4 regions of the Pseudarthrobacter sp. IC2-21 genome follow, and region 2 is predicted to be linked to each of the others. Evidence: riboswitches for the same ligand, from Rfam matches in the RefSeq annotation. Region 2 holds a riboswitch; each other region holds the start of a gene.
The links. A riboswitch is a leader RNA that binds a small molecule or an ion and turns the genes downstream of it on or off. The one in region 2 is predicted to bind S-adenosylmethionine.
Positions count from the first base shown of each region.

Region 1: another riboswitch for S-adenosylmethionine. It lies ahead of metX (homoserine O-acetyltransferase MetX); the one in region 2 lies ahead of SBP01_RS02595 (methionine ABC transporter ATP-binding protein).
Region 3: another riboswitch for S-adenosylmethionine. It lies ahead of SBP01_RS18100 (DUF1737 domain-containing protein); the one in region 2 lies ahead of SBP01_RS02595 (methionine ABC transporter ATP-binding protein).
Region 4: another riboswitch for S-adenosylmethionine. It lies ahead of SBP01_RS12340 (aminotransferase class V-fold PLP-dependent enzyme); the one in region 2 lies ahead of SBP01_RS02595 (methionine ABC transporter ATP-binding protein).

Region 1 covers NZ_CP139145.1:1,410,537-1,415,561, forward strand. The annotation lists gene SBP01_RS06425 (bifunctional o-acetylhomoserine/o-acetylserine sulfhydrylase) at 78-1,439, shown strand; SAM riboswitch class IV at 1,520-1,634, shown strand; gene metX (homoserine O-acetyltransferase MetX) at 1,648-2,763, shown strand; gene SBP01_RS06435 (hypothetical protein) at 2,827-3,384, opposite strand; gene SBP01_RS06440 (SGNH/GDSL hydrolase family protein) at 3,430-4,281, opposite strand; gene SBP01_RS06445 (phospholipase) at 4,377-5,025, shown strand, end outside.
Region 2 covers NZ_CP139145.1:547,089-552,113, forward strand. The annotation lists gene SBP01_RS02585 (CoA-binding protein) at 1-77, shown strand, start outside; gene SBP01_RS02590 (isopenicillin N synthase family dioxygenase) at 127-1,155, opposite strand; SAM riboswitch class I at 1,277-1,368, shown strand; gene SBP01_RS02595 (methionine ABC transporter ATP-binding protein) at 1,505-2,305, shown strand; gene SBP01_RS02600 (methionine ABC transporter permease) at 2,298-2,963, shown strand; gene SBP01_RS02605 (LLM class flavin-dependent oxidoreductase) at 3,009-4,445, shown strand; gene SBP01_RS02610 (MetQ/NlpA family ABC transporter substrate-binding protein) at 4,494-5,025, shown strand, end outside.
Region 3 covers NZ_CP139145.1:3,905,176-3,910,200, reverse strand. The annotation lists gene SBP01_RS18110 (O-succinylhomoserine sulfhydrylase) at 1-993, opposite strand, end outside; gene SBP01_RS18105 (rhodanese-like domain-containing protein) at 994-1,404, opposite strand; gene SBP01_RS18100 (DUF1737 domain-containing protein) at 1,401-1,676, opposite strand; SAM riboswitch class IV at 1,689-1,803, opposite strand; gene SBP01_RS18095 (hypothetical protein) at 1,910-2,404, shown strand; gene opgC (OpgC domain-containing protein) at 2,523-4,991, shown strand.
Region 4 covers NZ_CP139145.1:2,679,136-2,684,160, reverse strand. The annotation lists gene SBP01_RS12345 (MFS transporter) at 1-1,141, shown strand, start outside; gene SBP01_RS12340 (aminotransferase class V-fold PLP-dependent enzyme) at 1,170-2,609, opposite strand; SAM riboswitch class IV at 2,645-2,758, opposite strand; gene hisN (histidinol-phosphatase) at 2,918-3,730, opposite strand; gene SBP01_RS12330 (ribosome small subunit-dependent GTPase A) at 3,785-4,900, opposite strand; gene aroA (3-phosphoshikimate 1-carboxyvinyltransferase) at 4,884-5,025, opposite strand, start outside.

The sequences.
Region 1 (5,025 bases), 860 kb from region 2:
AATCCTGTTATCGGCTGGGAAGTCTTCCTATGCTGAACGCAACCGAGCACTGCCCCACCTCGTCAAAGGAGCCCCGAATGTCGAACGGATGGTCTTTCGAAACCCGCCAGATCCACGCCGGACAGGAGCCGGACAGCGCCACCGGCGCCCGCGCACTGCCGATCTACCAGACGACGTCGTTCGTGTTTCCCAGCGCCGAAAGTGCCGCCAACCGGTTCGCCCTGGCAGAACTGGCACCGATCTACACCCGCATCGGCAACCCCACGCAGGACGCCGTGGAGCAGCGGATCGCCAGCTTGGAAGGAGGGCTCGGGGCCCTGCTGCTGAGCTCCGGACAGGCGGCGGAAACCTTTGCCATCCTGAACATCGCCGAAGCCGGGGACCACGTGGTGGCCAGCCCGAGCCTTTACGGCGGCACCTATAACCTGCTGGCGCACACCCTGAAGAAGTTCGGCATCTCCGTCACGTTTGTGGCGGACCCGGACAACCTGGAGCAGTGGCGCGATGCCGTGCAGCCGAACACCAAGCTGTTCTTCGCGGAGGTGGTCTCCAACCCGCGCCAGGACGTCCTGGACCTTGAAGGGGTCTCGAAGGCTGCACATGAGGCGGGTGTGCCGCTGATCGTGGACAACACCCTCTCCACGCCATACCTGATCCGCCCGCTGGAGTGGGGCGCTGATATTGTGGTTCACTCCGCCACCAAGTACCTGGGCGGCCACGGCTCAGCCATCGCCGGGGTGATTGTGGACTCAGGCAATTTTGACTTCGGCAAGGACCCGGAGCGGTTCCCCGGATTCAACACCCCGGATCCCACCTACAACGGTCTGGTTTACGCCCGCGATCTTGGTGCGGACGGAGCGCTCGGCGCCAACCTGTCCTACATCCTGAAGGCCCGGGTCCAGCTGCTTCGCGACCTGGGCTCCGCGGTGTCCCCGTTCAACGCCTTCCTTATTGCGCAGGGGCTGGAAACCCTGAGCCTGAGGGTGGAACGGCATGTGGCGAACGCCGTGGAGGTGGCCCGCTGGCTCGAGGCGCGGGACGACGTCGAATCGGTGGCTTACGCGGGCCTCCCGTCCAGCCCCTGGTACCAGCGGGGACTCAAATACGGTCCCAAGGGCACCGGCGCCGTGGTCGGGTTCAGCCTGGCAGGCGGGGCTGAGGCAGGCAAACGCTTCGTGGATGCGCTGGAACTCCACTCCCACGTGGCGAACATCGGAGACGTCCGCTCGCTGGTGATCCACCCGGCTTCCACCACGCACAGCCAGCTCTCGGCCGAGCAGCAGGCTATCGCCGGTGTCACGCCGGGGCTGGTCCGTCTGTCTGTGGGCATCGAGCACATCGATGACATCATCGCCGACCTCGAAGCCGGGTTCCGGGCAGCCAAGGCGGCGGACAAATCCACCGGACCCGTTTCGGATGCGGCAGCCGGCCAGCAGTAACCGGCGCGCGAGTCAATCCGTGAAGTCATAACCGGTCACACGCTTAGCCTTAGCCGGGGCTGTTTCGTACACTCGAACCAGGTCATGAGTGCCAGCGACAGCCCCGGCTTGCTGGCCGGCAACCCTCTTCCGTGGTGGGGTGCCCCGGGTGAAGACCTGGCCAGCCGGTCAATTGACGGCGGGCAAGCGCGTAGAAGAGGTCCATTCCATGACGATCACCATCTCCCGAACGGCCGCTCCCGGAAACGGCGTGGTCCGCTATGCAAACATCGGTGGCCTGGAGCTCGAAGCCGGCGGTTACCTGCCGGACGTCACCCTGGCCTATGAAACGTGGGGCACGCTGAACGCGGACCGCTCCAACGCGGTCCTGATCGAGCACGCCCTGACCGGAAGCACCCACGTGACCCGCGGCGACAGTGACGAGCCCGGCTGGTGGGAGCAGCTGGCCGGACCGGGCGCGCCGGTGGACACGGACCGGTTCTTTGTGGTGTCCATCAACATGGTGGGCGGGTGCTACGGCTCCACCGGCCCGTCGTCCGCCGCTCCGGACGGAAAACCCTGGGGGTCCCGGTTTCCGCTGGTGACCCTGCGGGATTCCACGGCCGCCGAGGCCCGGCTGGCCGATCAGCTGGGCATCCATAGCTGGTTTGCGGTGCTGGGCGGCTCCATGGGCGGGGCCCGCGCCCTGGAATGGGCGGTCACTTTTCCGGAACGGGTGCAGCGCTGCGCCGTCATCTCGGTGGGGGCCGCGAGCACGGCCGAACAGATTGCCTTCGCCCAGGCCCAAACCCTCGCCATCCGCCAGGACGTCAACTTCAACGACGGCGACTATTACGGCGGCCCGCTCCCTGAGGACGGCCTCGCCCTGGCAAGGCGCATTGCGCACATCACGTACCGTTCCGCAGCGGAATTTGACGGCCGGTTCGGGCGCTCCGCGCAGGTCCCCGAATCACCGTTCAAGGCCGCGGCGCTGGGGGAGCGCGGCCGCTACCAGGTGGAAAGCTACCTGGACCACCAGGGCCGGAAGCTGGTGAGCAGGTTCGATGCGAACAGTTACATCGCGATCACCGATGCCCTGATGAGCCACGATATCACCCGCGGGCGGGGTTCCCTGGACGAGGCCCTGGGACGGGCGACCGCCAGGTTCTTTGTGGCTGCCGTGGACAGCGACCGTCTCTACTTCCCGTCCCAGTCCCACGAGCTGGCGGCAGCGCTGCCCGGGGACGTTGCCGTGCACGTCATCGAAGCCCCCATCGGCCACGACGGCTTCCTGACCGAGATAGGCCAGCTCGGCAGCCAGCTGCGGAGCACGTTCCTGGTCTAGCCACGTTCCTGGTCTGGCACGTTCCTGGTCTGGCCGGGACCTAAGCGGTCCGGGCCTTCAGGATTAGCCGTTCATGATGTCGGAGCGGCGCTTCATGTAGTCCTCCATGGCCAGCTCGCCGTTACTGTACTGCTGGTCCAGTTCCGCGAGCTTACGCGCGCGGTAACCCTGCGGGGCCGACGGCGGCGGGGGAGTCGCCGGGGCAGCCGGCGCCTTCGGTGCCTCTCCGTACTGCTGCGGCTGACCATAATCCTGGGGCCGGCCGAACTGCTGGGGCTGGCCATAATCCTGTGGCTGACCATACGGCGGGAACTGCTGACCATACGGCGGGAACTGCTGGTTGGCGGGCGGGACCGGCTGCATCGGCGGCAGCGGCTCGCCGGGCGGGAGGGGCTGCGAACTCATGATCTCGCGGTAGCCGCCACTCATGTAGTCCTGCTGTGTGTAGCCGTCGCGGGGCTCCCGGCTTTGCGGACCGGGAAACTGGCCCGGATATTGCCCCGGGTAGCCGCCGGAGAAGCCCTGCCCTTGGTTTCGTTTGTTGACGGACTTCCGGTACATCCGCATCGCCATCGGCACCACGAACGACAGGATGATGATCCAGAAAAACAAGCTGTTCACGGGGTAGCGCCTCTCATATGTGTCCCTCCAGCTTAAGCCCCCGGTTCAGCGGCGCGCCCCGGTGGCGGTGCCCAGCGGGCCTTCACCGGAACCCAGCGGAACCCCCGGGCCGAAGACGGGTCCCGGCGTCGGGCGTTTTGCCGTGATGCCATCCCCGGAGGAGCGGTTACGCAGCCGCCGGACCACCCACGGGACAAAGTATTCGCGGGCCCAGACGAGGTCTCCGCTGCGGGCCTCGCGCCAGGTCCGCGGCGGCAACGGCTTCGGAATGCTCGGTTCGAGGGTGTGGCTGACATTAAGCGACTCAAGCACCATGGCGGCGATGGTGTGGTGGCCCAGGGGCGAAAAGTGCAGCCGGTCCACGTCCCACATTTGCGGGTCGTTGAGCTGTTTCAGGGACCACATGTCCGCGATGACGGCATCATGACGGGCGGCTACGGTCCTCAGGTTCTCGTTGTAGATGGCCACCTTGCTGCGGATCCGGCTGAGGACCGAGGACCCGGTGTCCGGTCCGTTGAACAGCACTACCGTGGCGCCGCCCATCGAGAGGATCTGGACCACGGAATCGAGCTTTTCGGCCATGGCGTCAGGGTCCCCGCCGGGCCGGATGAGGTCGTTGCCGCCGGCGGAAAGTGTGACCAGGTCCGGCTTGAGCGCAAGGCACGCGGCCAGCTGCTGGTCCACGATTTGCTGCAGGAGCCTGCCCCGGACGGCGAGGTTGGCGTAGGCGAAGTCGTCCTGGCCACGGCCCAGTTCCTCGGCCACCCGGTCCGCCCAGCCGCGGTACCCGCCGGGACTTGTTGGCTCGGGATCGCCGATGCCTTCGGTAAAGGAGTCACCCATCGCCACGTAGCGGGTCCAGGGGTGGGTTTGTGTCGCCGGGGGAAGGTTCTGCATGGCTCTTGCGTCAGTCACGGTCCTATCCTGCCCTCTCGTTCTCAAGCTACGCCAACGTAGGTAGTTACCCCTCGGTAACTGTAAGAATGGAAACCATGACTGAAGCCCAAGTATTTCCTGCCCCTGTTGTTCTATGGTCCAGGCCCGAGGACCAGCGCGCCGGACGGCCGCTGCTGGTCCTGCTTCACGGCTACGGCGCCAACGAACAGGACCTCCTGAGCCTGGCGGACATGCTGCCGGAGGAATTTGTGGTGGCCTCGCTTAGGGCGCCGCTGCCCACCGGGCCCGGTTTTATGTGGTTCCCGCTGACGGACACCATCGAATACTCCCTGGACGCCGTGAAGAAAGCCGCCGACTACGTGCAGGACTGGATCGACTCCGTCAAGGCCGACCACCCGTCGGTGACGCTGCTCGGCTTCTCCATGGGAATGGCCATGGCCACCACGCTGCTCCGGTACCGGCCCGCGGACTACGCCGCCGTCGTCGGGCTTTCCGGGTTTGTGGTCAATGCGGACGGCGATCCTGCGTTCCGGGACAGCGAACTTGACGGTACCGTCCCCCTGTTCTGGGGCCGCGACCAGCAGGACCCGGTGATCACCCCGGACAAGATCGAATACACCATGGGCTGGGTCCGCGGCCACGTCAAGCTCACCAAGGTGCTGTATACGGGAATGTGGCACGGCATCAACCAGCAGGAAATCGGCCACGTCTCCGAGTTCCTGACGCACGAGGTGCTGAACAAGT
Region 2 (5,025 bases):
AGCGGGCGAAAGTCGCCGGCCTCGATGTGGTGATGAACGTCTGCCCGGCGCAGCAGGCGTGGAAATACAACCTCTGACCGGCCCCGGGGAGGGCGCGGCCAGCGGTCACTCCTGCATCACCAGCGGTCAGCGCTGCATCAGTTCCGGGTAGTGCCGCTCGGTCACGTCCGGGTGCGCGCGCATCCGGCCCTTGAGCATGTTCAGGCCGAACGAGGCGAGCAGCGGGTTGTTCGGATCGTCTGAGACTCCGCGTGCCTGTGCCTTCAGTTCGGGTGGCAGCGGCACCGGGTCGATCACGGCGTCCAGCCGCGGGGACCAGAAGAACGGGACGGAGTAGCGGTCCACCCCCGGCGGCGGCGCCTGCACCCGGTGGATGGTGGCGGCCAGGTACCCTTCGGTGGCCACCTCGAGCATCTCACCCAGGTTCACCACCAGCGCGCCCGGAATAGGCTCAACGGGCGCCCATTCGGTGGTTCCCGGCGGGAGTACTTCGAGCCCGCCCACGTCGTCCTGGAGCAGGAGGGTGACAAAACCGTAGTCGGCGTGGGAGCCCACACCCTGATCGCCGGCCGCTTCCACCACACCGCCAACGTAGTGCACCAGCTTGCCCATCCAGGCGGGTTCGTCACCGAAGGGCTCATCGAAGTGGTCCTCGGGCAAGCCGAGGGCCACGGCGATGCCGCGCAGGAGCTCCATGCCCACCTCGGACATCAGCTCGGCCCAGGCCATGGCTGCCGGCTTAAGCTCCGGCATTGCCTCATCCGGCCACAGATTGTGGCCCTGCAGCAGCCAGTAGGGCTGGTCTGCAGGGTAGTCGTGGACGGGTTCCCGCTCGGGGGAGTAGTCGATCTGCTCGCGGGCGTCCGCCCTGCCCTGGGTGACTTCGGTGCCCATCCTGGTGTAGCCCCGGAAATGTGGGGAGAGCCTGTTATCCAGCTTCATCCGTTCCTCGAGGGGCAGGTCGAAGAAGCGCTTGATGAGGGCCAGGAGCTCCTCGGCCTGGCCGGGCGCGGCTCCGTATCCGGTGATTTGGAAGAACCCCACGTTGTGGGCAGCATCCCGCAACTGGTCAATGAACTCGGGACTGAACGAACCGTACGGCTGGCGGGCGGCGCTCATGTCCAGAACGGGGATGGTTGCCTGATCGGGTGACATCTTCGCAGACTAGCACCGGCCGGCTCCCCGTGGGCACCCCACATTGAGTTGGGTGTCGTCGCCTTACGCCTTGTGACATTTAGTTTTTCATCCGGTGCCGCGTGTGCCAGATTCGTTGCTGTAACCATCTCGAGCGGCTGAGAGACCTGGCTCTGTGACGCCGCAGCAACCCCCTTCATTTGAAGACGGTGCTACTGCCAGGACCGATGGAGAACCTCAGTGTTCCCGGCCCTTGGGCTGCGCAAGCGACCCCGGGTTCCGGGCTGCGAAGGTTTCCTCGGGTTATCCCGGAGGAATTCATGAACGTACAGACCGGCAGCCGCGCGGCAGCCCCATCAGGTGATGACCTGTGATTGAGATCCAGAACGTCAGCACCTCCTTTGACTCTCCCAACGGACGTTTCACCGCCGTTGATGATGTCAGCCTCCACATCCAGCGGGGCACCATCCAGGGCATCATCGGGTTCTCCGGGGCGGGAAAGTCCACGCTGCTCAGGAACATCAACCTCCTGGAGCGCCCCACGTCAGGCCGCGTCCTGGTGGACGGCGTTGACCTCCTGACCTTGTCCGATGCCGAGCTGCGCACCAAGCGGCACCACATCGGGATGATCTTCCAGCACTTCAACCTGCTCAACAACCTCACTGCGCAGGAGAACGTTGAGCTTTCCCTGAAGTTCGCCGGCATCGGAAAGTCCGAGCGCCGCCGTCGGGCTGCCGAAACCCTGGAGATCGTGGACCTTAGCGACAAGGCCGGAACGTACCCGGCCAAACTGTCCGGCGGCCAGAAGCAGCGCGTGGCCATTGCCCGCGCCCTTGCCACCGAACCCAAGGTGCTGCTCTGCGATGAGCCGACGTCGGCAGTTGACCCTCGTACAACGGCCTCTGTCCTGCAGTACCTCGCTGATGTAAATGCCGAATTCGGCATCACGATTGTGGTGGTCACCCACGAAATGAACGTCATCAAGGCCATCGCGGACAACGTTGCCGTGATGGAAGAGGGCCGGGTTGTGGAGCAGTTCGACCTTAGCGAGCTGCAGCGCCCGGGTTTCCACCCGGCCACCCAGAGCGGCCGGTACCTGATCTCTGACGAGATCCAGCTCGACCGTTCCGCCCACGCGACCGCCGCCTCGGAAGGCCTGCTCAATGTTTGACCGCATCCTTGAAGTCCTGCCCGAAATCGGTGTGGCCATGGGCCAGACCCTCACCATGCTCCTGGTGGCCATTCCGCTGGCGGTGCTCCTCGGCACACCCCTGGGCGTGCTGCTTTACACCATCGGGCCCAACGGGCTGAAGCACCGCCCCAGGCTGCACCGCATCCTGGACGGGCTGGTCAACCTGATCCGGTCCTTTCCGTTCCTGATCCTGCTGATTGCCATCATCCCCGTCACCAGGTTCATCGTGGGCACCACCATCGGCACGGCCGCCGTCATTGTCCCGCTGACCATCAACGCCATTCCCTACTTCGCCCGTTTTGTGGAACAAAACCTCAGCCAGCTGGGCAGCGGCGTGGTGGAGGCGGCCCGGTCGATGGGCGCCAGCCGGTCCCAGATCGTCCGGGATGTCCTCATTGTGGAGGCCAAGCCCGGGCTGGTCAGCTCCATCACCATCATGACCGTCAGCTTCATCTCCTACTCGGCAATGGCCGGCCTGGTGGGCGGCGGCGGGATCGGCGATTTCGCTATCCGCTACGGGTACTACCGCTACGAAACACCGCTGATGATCACCGCCATTGTGCTGATGATCCTGCTGGTCACCATCGTCCAGCTGGGCGGCTCCTACATTGCACGGCGCCTGGACAAGCGGCTCTGATCCTGCCCGGCGTCCGCACACCCACTTCTTCCGGAAGGCACCCCCATGACTTCAACACCCAGTACCCGCTTCGACGGACCCCGCCCACGCCTGCTGATCAGCGCGTTCGTGATGAACACGACCAGCCACATCATGGGCGGCCAGTGGCGGCGCCCGGAGGCGCAGCAGCACCGGTTCAACGAGCTGCCGCTGTGGCTCGACCTGGCCCGCCAGCTCGAAGACGCCAAGTTTGATGCGATCTTCTTCGCCGACGTCGTGGGCCTGTACGGCGATTACGACGGCGGGTGGGCGTCGCTGCTGAAAAAGGGCATCCAGGTGCCCTCCAACGATCCCCTGATCCTGCTGTCCGCACTCGCCACCGGGACGCAGGAGATTGGACTGGCTGCCACCTCGTCCGTCATCCAGAGCCATCCGTTCCAGTTCGCCCGGCAGATGTCCACGCTGGACCACATCAGCAACGGACGCGTGGCCTGGAACATTGTCACCAGTGTGCTGGAGAACGCCCACCGGAACTTCAACGCCACCGAACTGACCAAGCATGACGAGCGCTATGACTGGGCGGACGAATATGTCGAGGCGGCCTACAAGCTGTGGGAGGGCTCATGGGAGGACGACGCCCTGCTGTTGGACAAGGAAACCGGCGTCCATGCCGACCCGGAAAAGGTCAGCAAGATCTACCACCGCGGGCCCCGGTACTCCATTGACGGGCCGCACCTCTCCGCGCCGTCACGGCAGCGGACCCCGGTGCTTTTCCAGGCCGGCAGCTCGGGCCGCGGCCAGCAGTTCTGCGCCGCCAACGCTGAGGCCACCTTCACCCTGGCCCCGAACACGGACGTGGCAGCGAAGTACACGGCGGCCGTCCGTGAACAGGCCGCCGCCGCAGGGCGCCACCCGGATGACGTGAAATTCCTGCAGGGCATGCACTTCGTGGTGGGCGGCACCGAAGCGGAGGCCAACCGCAAGGCTGCCGAACTGGAGGAGACTCTGGATATCGAAGCCCTGCTGGCCCATGTGGGCGGCGGCTTCGGCGTCGATCTCGGCGGACTGCCGCTGGACACCCCGCTCGGCGACCTTGAGACCGAAGGCAGCCAGGGCCACCTGACTGCGATCCGGGCCTCCGTCCGGGGCGGCAACCCCACGCTCCGGGACATTGCCCTCTACCGCAGCCGCGCCAACCGCGTGGTGGGTACGCCGGAACAGATCGCCGACCGGGTTGAAGAGTGGCAGGACGCCGGAATCGACGGCATCAACATCATCAACCAGACCCTCCCGGGCTCGTACACCGACTTCATCGAGGGTGTGCTGCCGGAACTGCGGAGGCGTGGGCTGGCTCAGGCGGACTATGCGCCGGGCACCCTGCGCGAGAAGCTCTTCGGCGCCGGACCGCGCCTCAACGACCGGCACCCGGCCTCAGCTTTTCGGGGAGCCTTCACCGAGTTCTCAGCGGCCGCTGAGAACAAGCCAGCCACCATCACCGTTTAGCTCACTCCACCTCCCCGCCACACCCTGACCCTCAAAGGACCCCGAACAATGCAGCGTAGAAGTTTCCTCAAGTATGCCCTCGCAGGCGCCGGTGCAGTCTCGGTTTCGGCCCTCACGGGCTGCGGCCTTGTCAACCCGGGCGGCGCCAGCGCGGCCGGCGACGGCAAGACCATCAAGATCATCGTGACCGAGTCGGCTCCGTACCAGGAACCCACCAAGATTGCCCAGAAGCTCCTCGCAGCCAAGGGCTGGACCCTGGAACCCACGTACGTCACGGACATCATCCAGCCCAACCTTGCCGTGGCCAACGGCGAGTTCGATGCCAACTTCTTCCAGCACAACGCCTACCTGAGGCAGTTCAACCAGGACAAGGGCCTGGAGAACGTGGGCCTGTTCTACGTCTACAGCGCCCCGGGCGGCATTTGGTCTGACAAGTACAAGTCCCTCGCCGAGCTTCCGGACGGCGCCAAGATCGGGATTCCCGTGGACCCGGCCAACAACGGCCGCGCCCTGTTTATGCTCCGCGACGCCGGCCTGCTGGAACTCTCGGAGGCCACGGTGATCCACACCTCGCAGAAGA
Region 3 (5,025 bases), 910 kb from region 2:
GAAGGCAGCCTCCTTGCCGGAGCGGCCGCCCGTTGCCGCGAGTTCCAGGGTGAGCACGGTGCCGCCGGCCTTCATTTGCCTGGCGGCCAGCTCATACTGCGGGTGCGACGCCAGCAGCGGGTACCTGACCCAGCTGACGGCGGGTTGCTGCTCGAGCCATTCGGCGAGCCGCAGCGCGGACGCGGACGAATGGTTGACGCGCAGGGCCATGGTTTCGAGGCCTTTGGTGAGGACCCAGGCGTTGAACGCGGACAGGGCCGGACCGGTGTGCCGCATCAGCTGCTTGACCGGGCCGTTGATGAACTCGGCCGTGCCCAGGATGGCACCGCCCATCACGCGTCCCTGCCCGTCGATGTGCTTGGTGCCGGAGTAGACAATCACGTCAGCGCCCAGCTGCCCGCAGCGCTGCAGCAACGGGGTGGCGAAGACGTTGTCCACCACCACGGTGGCACCCGCCGCGTGCGCCAGCTCGCTGACCGCGGCGATGTCCACGATTTCCTGCATGGGGTTGGACGGCGATTCGAAGAACACCGCCGTCGTCGGCTCGGCAAGCGCCGCCCGCCACTGCTCCAGGTCCGGGCCGTCCACGAACACCGTCTCCACGCCCCAGCGGGGCAGAATCTCATTCAGGATCACAAAGCATGAACCGAACAGCGAGCGGGCGGCAACAACCCGGTCACCGGCAGCCAGCAGGGCACCCAGGGCGGTGAACACCGCTGACATGCCCGACGCCGTCGCGAAGCATGCCTCGGTGCCCTCCAAAAGCCGGAGGCGTTCCTGGAACGTGGCCACCGTGGGGTTGCCGTAGCGGGAGTAGACAAACCGTTCATCCTCGCCGGTGAACGCGCGCTCGGCGGCGGCGGCGGACTCGTAGACGAAACCCGAGTTCAGGAAGATCGGCTCGGTGGTTTCCTGGAACTGCGTGCGGTCCAAACCGCCGCGGACCGCCTGGGTGTCGGGGCTCCAGCCGGCAGCTTCGTCGTTGAAAGTCATTTATTTGCTTCCGAGGTTGGTGGGCAGGCCGCGGTTTTTCCAGCCGTTGACCGTGCGCCCGCCGTAGCGGTCCGGCTCGCCTTCGAAGCCCTCGAGGACGTTGTAGGAGGTGAATCCGGCCTGCGTGGCGGCAAGGGCGGCGGCGATGGAGCGCTGGCCGGAGCGGCAGAGGAAAACCAGTTCGGTGCTGGTGTCCTCCGGCGCCTGCTGCTTCAGCTGGTCAACAAAATCCGGATTGGGAATCCCGCCCGGGAAGGTCCACGGGATGAAGAGGGGATCGTTTTCGGTCGCCTTTGTGTCCGGGATGCCGATGTGCGCCCATTCGCCCTCAGTGCGGACATCCACCAGGATGGCGCCCTGTTCCAGTTTGGTCCAGGCCTCCTGCGGCGTGAGGTCTCCGGCGTAGCTCATGCGTGGCCCTCGCCGTCGAACTCAAGATCGTCGCCCGCCTCGAGATCCTCCACGGCGGTGGCGACGGCGGCATCCGCACTGGCGATGGCCGCCGGAAGGATGAGGGCCTGGGCAACGATCACGGCGGTGCCGTTGAACGTCGCGGCCGGGCTGCCGTGCAGGACGTACCCCTCGGCGAGGGCGGCGGAAATCCGCTCACAGAAGGTGCGGTCGTCCGTGCCGGTGATGAGCCGGTAGGACAGTTTTTCCTCGGGAACAGGTGCGTCGGACACGACGATCTCCTTCTTTCACGCTTGCAGCTCGAATGGGTCGATATGCCGAGTATTCACCTGAGGCACCCCGCCGCGATAGGAGGGTTGCCGACCGGCCAGTCAGGGCTTGGCACCGGTTCTCATTACTCCCCAAAAACGTAACACCCGGCCCGGCCCGCCGCACGGCCGCCGGCGTCATGTTCCGTAACCAACACGTGCTTCCATCCGCCGCTACCGGGCACAACAATCGGACCATGGGCAAAGACCGGGGGAATCGCCTGACCGTCGCGTGGCCGCGCCTCATCACCGTGGTGCTGTGTGCCGCGATTCTCACGGCCGCCCTCAACAGCTGCCGGAACGTTGTGGCACCGCCGCCGTGCATGCCGCCCGCGTTCACGGTGATTCCGGCGGAAGTGAAACCTGGGGACAGGGTGACGGTCAGCGCCCCGGACGCCGGCTGTGATGCGCGCTACGGCCAGGCTGCCCGGGTCCGGGTGGAACTGCTGAACGCGGCCGGCACGCCCGTGCTGGATGAGCTCGCCCCCATGACCGACGACGGCGGCTTCACTTTGGTGTTCACCGTCCCGGCAGACATGTCCCCGGGGGAAGCCGGCGTCACCGCGTATCCGTACAACCTGGATTGGTGCGATGACACCGGAGTCAACAACCGGGCGGCCGCGGGGCCGCCGACCCTTGTCCGGGTCTCCTGCGCCCAGCGCCTGGTGCCGCTGGTGATCCTGGCCGGCTGATTCGGGCGGCGTTGACCGGGCGGCGTTGATAGGGCACTGCCTGCGAACACCGATAGAGTTCTCGCGGTGGCAGCGGCCGCCAATTACATGACCGTCCGGGGGGAAGGTTCACACCAGCATGCCTACAGCCACCACACTTTGGCGCGTGCCGCCGTCGGACATCCGGAGGCGCCGCCCGCTGTTGGCGGCGCTCCTCGCGGCACTCTTCCTCCTGGTAAGCCTGGCACCCGCGGGCGCAGCGAACGCGGCCGAGCCGGAGCCGGCGAAGGGCAAGCCCCTGCTGGGGGCCGTCCTGGAGTGGGGCGAGGACTCAGCGCAAAGGTTTGCCGAGCGGCTTGGTGCTGCACCGGCCCTGCTGGGGCACGAGATCTCCCTGCCTGTGGGGCCCGGCGAGGAACAGGACATCCGCGAGTCCCTCGGCCAGGCCGCTGGCCAGGGTTCCCACGCGATTCTCACGGTGCGGCCCACCGCAGCACTGGACCAGGTGGACGCGGCCGCCGCCAAAAACTTCGCCGCCAAGGTGGGGGACCTGACGGCTGGCTTCAAAGGCGCCGTCCTGATCCGGTTCGCCCCGGACATGAACTCCAGCTGGGTGGAGTGGGGCCAGCAGCCGGCCGCCTACAAGACGGCTTTCCGGAACGTTGCCGCGGCGTTCAAAACGGCGGACGACGCCGGCACGGTCATGGTGTGGCAGCCGTACCTTGGGCGGGACTACCCCTTTGAACGGCGCCGGAACGCTCCCGCCCCCGGGTCCGAGGGTTTTGCCCTGCTGGACACCAACGGCGACGGAAACTGGAACGGCGCGGATTCCGCGTACGCGCCGTACTACCCCGGCGATGACGTGGTGGAGTGGGTGGGGCTCACCGCCTATCACGACGACACCGGCGGCAACTCGGCCGTGAACACCGTCCCCGCTGCCGGCGAGCTGTCCGCGATGCTGACGCAATCCGGCAATGAGAATTTCTACGCCGCCTACGCCGCCGGGCGGAACAAACCCATGCTCCTCCAGACAGCGGCCTTCTACAGCCCGGCCGCGGGCGGCGCCGCGGAATCCGACATCAAGACATCCTGGTGGGACCAAACCCTGGCCGCCGCCACCTCCGCTGAGTTCGCACGCATGGCGGCAGTCGTCTGGGATGAGCGGACCAGCACGCGGGACACCGGAGTGATCAGCATCGACTGGCGGCTGACGGGCAGGAGCGGCATTGCCGAGGCAGCGGGCAAGAGACTGACGGAATCGGGGCTCACCACCGGGCCGGTGACGGCTGTCAGCGGGGGCCAGCAGGCCGCCCGCGCCAATTCCCTCTCCGGGGCGGCGGCCTGGAGCGTCGCCGCTGCCATGCTCATCATCCTGGTGGCCCTGTGGCAGCTGCCGCGGCGCATGGGGGCGGTGGCCGGCTGGGGCTATGGCGTGCCGTCGAACCGGGACTCCCGCGTTGACCTCCTCCGCGGGCTGGCCATCGTTTTTGTGGTGGTCAACCACCTGGGCATGACATCGCTGTTCCAGCTATTCACCCAGGAGGCCGTTGGGTTTGTCTCCGGCGCCGAGCTGTTCGTCCTGTTCTCCGGACTGGTGGTGGGGATGGTCTACGGCCCGCGGGTCAAGAATGATTTCGGCAAGGTGGTTGACCTGACCTCCCGCCGGGCCGGCAAGCTGTACGTGACTGCCCTGGCCGTCCTGGTGGGCGTCTTCCTGCTTTCGCTGCTGCCGTTCTTCCAGACCGACGCGCTGACCACGTACGTGGACCAGGGAACCGGCGGCGCCGGGCACAACGCCGTCGGCCGTACCTACGATCTGTACGCCGGCATGGAAACGCTCCTGCAGTTCCCGGTCCCGGCCCAAGTCCTGCCCGCCATCATCCTCCTGCAGTTCGGGCCCTGGCAGTTCAACGTGATGGGGCTCTATGTGGTGCTGCTCCTCGTGAGCCCGCTGATCCTGGCGGCGCTCAACCGCGGCAAGGCCCTGTGGGTGCTGGCCGGGACGCTGGGCCTGTATGCGGTGGGCGCCGCCACCCGGGTCAGGCTGCTGCCGTCCCAGTTTGAGGACTCCTTCCCGCTGCTCGTCTGGCAGGTGCTCTTTGTCCTGGGGCTCGTGGCAGGCTTCCACCGGCACCGCATTATTGCCTGGTTGTCGGCACACCACTGGGTAGTGGTGGCGTCCACGGTGCTGGCGTTTGTTTTTGCGTTCCTGTCCTGGTGCAACCCTTACCTCGCCAACGGTTTCGACCTGCGCCTGGCCATCATCCCGGACGCGTCCTACCGGGTGATGTACGACGCCTTCTTTGCCCGCACCTACCTGGACCCGGGCCGTTTGCTCAATGTCCTGGCCCTGGTGGTGGCCTCCTACGCGTTCCTCACCGCGTACTGGAAACCGGTGGAGCGGGCCCTGGGCTGGTTCCTCATTCCGCTGGGGCAGGCCACGCTGTACGTCTTCATCCTGCACGTGGTGCTGATCGCCGTGATTGCCAACATCCCGGTCCTCCAGCAGGGACACATTCTGATCAACACCGCGGCGTACGCGGCGATTCTGGGCCTGCTGTGGGTGATGGTGAAGAAACGCGTCCTGTTCGGGATTATCCCCACCTGACCTGCCACTCGCCGGCCCGCTCCCCTCAGGGCCC
Region 4 (5,025 bases), 2.1 Mb from region 2:
GCTGACGTCACTGATGTGCGCATTTGCCCCCACCGCCGAAGTTCTGATCATTTCCCGGGCGCTCCAGGGCATCGCCGGGGCCCTGCTCGTCCCCAGCTCGCTGGCCCTCATCACCTCGCACTTTGACGGGCCGTCCCGGGCCCGGGCCATTGGACAGTGGACCGCCGGTACCACTGTTGCCTTCATCGCCGGGCCGCTCGTGGGTGGACTCCTGGTGGATTCTGTCGGGTGGCGCTGGGTGTTTGGCATCAACGTTGCACCGATTGCAGTGACGTTGTATCTCCTGGCGGTGCTTCGCACCCGTGATGTCCGCGAGGCCGGGGTGCGGATTGACTATGCCGGGGCCGTGCTGTGCGTGCTGGGTCTTGCCGGGCCGGTCTATGCCTTGATCGAACAGGCCACCCAGGGGTGGAGAAGCCCGGGCATAGTATGGCCCCTGATCCTGGGAGGCCTCTGCTTTGCGGCGTTCATCTGGCGCCAGGCACGGGTCAAACAGCCGCTCATGCCGCTGAACCTGTTCGCCGTCCGGAACTTTGCGGCAGGAAACCTGGCTACGACGTTCATCTATGCCGCGCTCTCCATCGGCGGATTCATCGTTGTACTTTTCCTGCAGCAGGTGGCCGGATACTCGGCGACCCTCGCCGCGCTCGCGCTGTTGCCGGTCAGCCTGCTCAGCATCTTCCTGTCTTCCTGGTTCGGTTCCCTCGCCGGCCGCCATGGCCCGCGGTGGTTCATGGCTCTCGGACCTGCCGGCGCGGGCCTCGGCTACTTCCTCATGGTGTCATCGCAAACACCGGTCAACTACTGGTCCCAGCTGCTGCCCGGCATCGTCCTCTTCGGGGTGGGGCTCTCGGCAACAGTTGCGCCGCTGACCGCGGCGATACTGGGCTCGATCTCTGAACAGCAGTCAGGCATCGGCTCAGCAGTAAACAATGCAGTCGCCAGGGTGGCGGGCCTGGTGGGCATCGCTCTCGTCGGACTCATCGCCGGGAAGCAGCTGGACCTGGACGGATTCCACCGGGTGCTGATCGCCACCGGCATCCTGCTGGTCATTGGTGGTGCGGTCTCGGCAGCGGGCATCAGAAACCCGGCGCGGACCGCGGCGCCTACAGGCAGCGCCGCTGCCCAGGCCCAGCCGTAGGGCCCGGACGTAGGAGCCAGCCGTAGGATCAGTCGTCGAGGCAGGGCGCGGCCCCGGCAGTGCCGGGTGTATTTGGTGCCCAGTGGGGGTAGGTCCGGGTGTCGTTGGCCGGAACCCAGCGGCCCGAATCCACCACGTAGTCCCAGCCCAGGCCGGCGCGGCGCAGCTGCTCCAGGCCGGCCAGCAGCCGTTCAGCGTCCTCCAGCCGGGACCCCACACCAAAACTTGCCCGCAGCGATCCGGATGGAAGACCCAGGCGCTTCAGCAGCGGGTGCGCGCAGAAGCGGCCGTCCCGCAGGCCCACACCGTGCTCTGCCGAAAGATAGGCGGCAACCAATCCCGCGTCGTAGCCGGCCACGGAGAAGTTTACGACGCCGATCGTGTCAGTCCCCGGATCGGTGTCCGAGAAGATCTGGTGGACCGTGACGCCGTCGACCTTCTGCAGTCCCTCCACCAGGAACGACCTGATGGCCGCCTCATGGGCATGCCAGCGGTCCTGGTCCAGGGACGCGATGACCTGGGTGGCGCGGGCCAGCGTGGCCGCACCCAGGACGTTCGGTGAGCCCCCCTCGTGCCGGGCCGGTCCGGTGGCCCAGCTGACGCCGTCGAGCTTTGCCTCCCTGACTGCGCCCCCGCCGGCCAGGTGCGGAGTGCCGGCATCAAGCCAGTCACTTCGCCCAATCAGGACGCCTGACCCGAACGGCGCGTAGAGCTTGTGGCCGGAGAAGGCCAGGTAATCCACGTTGTCAGTGCTGATATCAATGCGCCGGTGCGGTGCGAGTTGCGCGGCGTCCACCACAATGCGTGCCCCGTATTGGTGGGCCAGGTCGGCGAGGACACCGATCGGAAGGATCTCACCGGTGACGTTGGAGGCGCCGGTGACAGCGAGCAGGCTGACCCGGCCCTCCTGAAGTTCGGCGCGGAGGGCTTCGACGGTTCCGGCGATGGTGGGTGCAGCCACTACGCTGCGGTGCGGAACACCCTGCCAGGGCAGAAGGTTGGCGTGGTGCTCGATGTCCAGGTACAGGACGTCGCCGTCGGGCCGGCCGTCCGTGTGCGGCAGGCAGCCGGCGAGAAGATTCAGCGAGTCGGTGGTGTTGCGGGTGAAGATAACGGAGTCGTCCGGGCGCCCGCCCACGAAGTCCCGCACGATGTTCCGGGCGTTCTCGTAGACGGATGTGCTGAGCTGCGACGCGTAGCCGGCACCGCGGTGCACACTGGCGTAGAACGGCAGGATCTCGTTGAGGTAGGCCGACACGACGGACAGGGCAGGAGCTGACGCGCCGTAATCGAGGTTGGCGTAGCGAACCTGCCCGCCCTGGATCAGCGGCGCTTGAATTTCAGCGCCGGTGACGGCGGCGAGGGGGCGTCCGGCACTCGCTGCGCTTTCACCCGCAGCTGCTGCCGCACGGCTGTTCTGGACGGTATGGCTGTTCTGGACGGCGGGGGAGACGGTGGCAGTTGTCACGGAGACCTCACTTTAAAAGGACTCCCGGTGCCGGGAATCCGCGCTTGCCGGGTCCATTGAGGAGCGGCCTGGTCGTCACCCGGGGCACCCCGCCGCGAATGGAGGGTTGCCGGCCAGCAAACCGGGGTTTAGCGCTGGCACTCGTGACCTGTTAAAGAGCGTAGGACATGCCCGCCGCAGCGAAAAAGCGTGGCGGAATGTTAAGGGCTTTGTTACGTGAGTTCCGGAATTGGCAGAATCCCCGAAGATGCGAACGGCGGGCACCTCCGAAAGGAGGGGCCCGCCGACGATAATTCGGAAATGCGGGCTTACAGCAGGTCGTCCAGTTCCGGGTTCAGCCGCTTGAGTACCTCGGAGTGGAGGATGGAGTTGGTGGCCAGCGCGTTGCCGCCGAAGGGCCCGTCCTGGCCCTCCAGCGAGGTGAAACGGCCGCCGGCTTCAACGACGATGGGCACCAGCGCCGCCATGTCGTAGAGGTTCAGCTCCGGCTCGCAGGCAATGTCAACGGAGCCCTCAGCCACCATGCAGTAGGACCAGAAGTCGCCGTACGCCCGTGTACGCCACACGTCCTCGGTCAGGCCCAGGAACTCGTCCAGATTCCCGCGCTCCTTCCAGCCGCTCAGGCTCGAGTAGGACAGCGAGGCATCCGCAAGGTTGGAAACGTTCGAGACGCGGAGCCGGGTTGCCGCGGCAAGGGACCTGCCCATGTACGCGCCGGCGCCTTTCGCGGCCCACCAGCGCTTGCCGAGCGCAGGAGCACTGACAACGCCAACCACGGGTTCCCCCTCATCCACCAGGGCGATCAGGGTGGCCCACACGGGGACACCACGGACAAAGTTCTTGGTGCCATCGATCGGATCAATGATCCAACGCCGGGAGCCGTGCCCGGAACTGCCGAATTCCTCGCCGAGCACCGCATCCCGGGGGCGTGAGCGGGACAGCTGGCCGCGGATGGCCTCTTCGGCAGACTTGTCCGCGTCGGTGACCGGCGTCAGGTCAGGCTTGGTCTCGACGTGCAGGTCCAGGGCCTTGAAGCGGCTCATGGTCTGGTCATCCACGGAATCGGCCAGCACATGGGCCAGGCGCAGGTCATCGTTGTAGCTCGAAGCGGGTTGGATCATGGTTCCAAACTACCGTCAAACCGCCGCGGCGTTGGGGAGGTGGGCGTCCGCACGCTAGCCGACGGTGCCGAGCTCCTTGCTTTCCTGGCCTACAAGCCTCGGGTCAGAACCCAGCAGCCGCCGCAGTGAGGCCAGCCGGGCGGGGCCGGTTGGACCGGCCTTTCCCTCGGCCACCCATGAGTCCAAGCCGCAATTGACCGCAGCAGAGTTGTGTTTACAGCCACGCTCGCAGGCATCAGTGCCAGGCTCCAGGTCCGGGAAGGACCGCAGGATCCGATCCGGGTCCACGTGCGCCAGGCCGAACGAACGGATACCGGGGGTGTCGATGATCCAACTGCCCGCCGGAGCATCGGTCAGTTTCAGGGCCAGGGCCGACGACGACGTGTGGCGGCCGCGGCCCGTCACCGCGTTCACGCCGCCCGTTGCCCGTTCGGCGCCGGTGAGCGCGTTGACCATGGTGGACTTGCCGACGCCGGAATGGCCGAGCATCACCGTGACCTTGCCGTCCAGATACGCGCGAAGCTGCGACACAGCGTCACTGTCCAGCCGGGCCGACAGCCCGTCGTCGGAGCGCGCGTCGATGCCGGAAGCGGCGGAGTCGGCTGTCCGGCTGATGATGACCGGGAAGTCCAGGTGCTCATAATTCGCCAGCAGTTCCGCTGGATCCTTGACGTCCGCCTTGGTGACGAGCAGCAGTGGCTCGATCCCGGCGTCGTACGCTGCCACCAGGGCGCGGTCGATGAATCCGGTGCGTGGCTCCGGGTTGGCGGCTGCCACCACCACCACGAGCTGATCTGCGTTGGCCACCACCGCGCGTTCGATCGGATCCGTGTCATCGGCGCTGCGGCGCAGCAGGGTGCGGCGGTCCTGGATCCGGACCAGCCGGGCGAGGGTGTCGGGCTCGCCGGAGACGTCTCCGACGAGGGAGACGAAATCGCCGGCCACGACGGGGGAGCGTCGCAGCTCACGGGCCCGTGCGGCGATAATGATCCGTTCGTCACCCGAGTCCTCGCCCACCACGGCGGTGTAGCGTCCGCGGTCCACCGTGATGATGCGGCCGGTCACGGCGTCGTCATGGCTGGGTCGGTCCTTGGTGCGGGGCCGGGAGCCCTTTTTGCTGGGACGGATCCGGACGTCGGACTCATCCCACGAATCAGTGCTGCGCGCCACCGCTGGAACCTTCCGTTGCGTCGGCGGGAACCGCGTTTTGCGCCACCATTTCCGCCCACATCTGCGGGAACTCGGGCATGGTCTTGGCAGTGGTTCCGATGTCCTGCACTTCAATGCCCGGCACG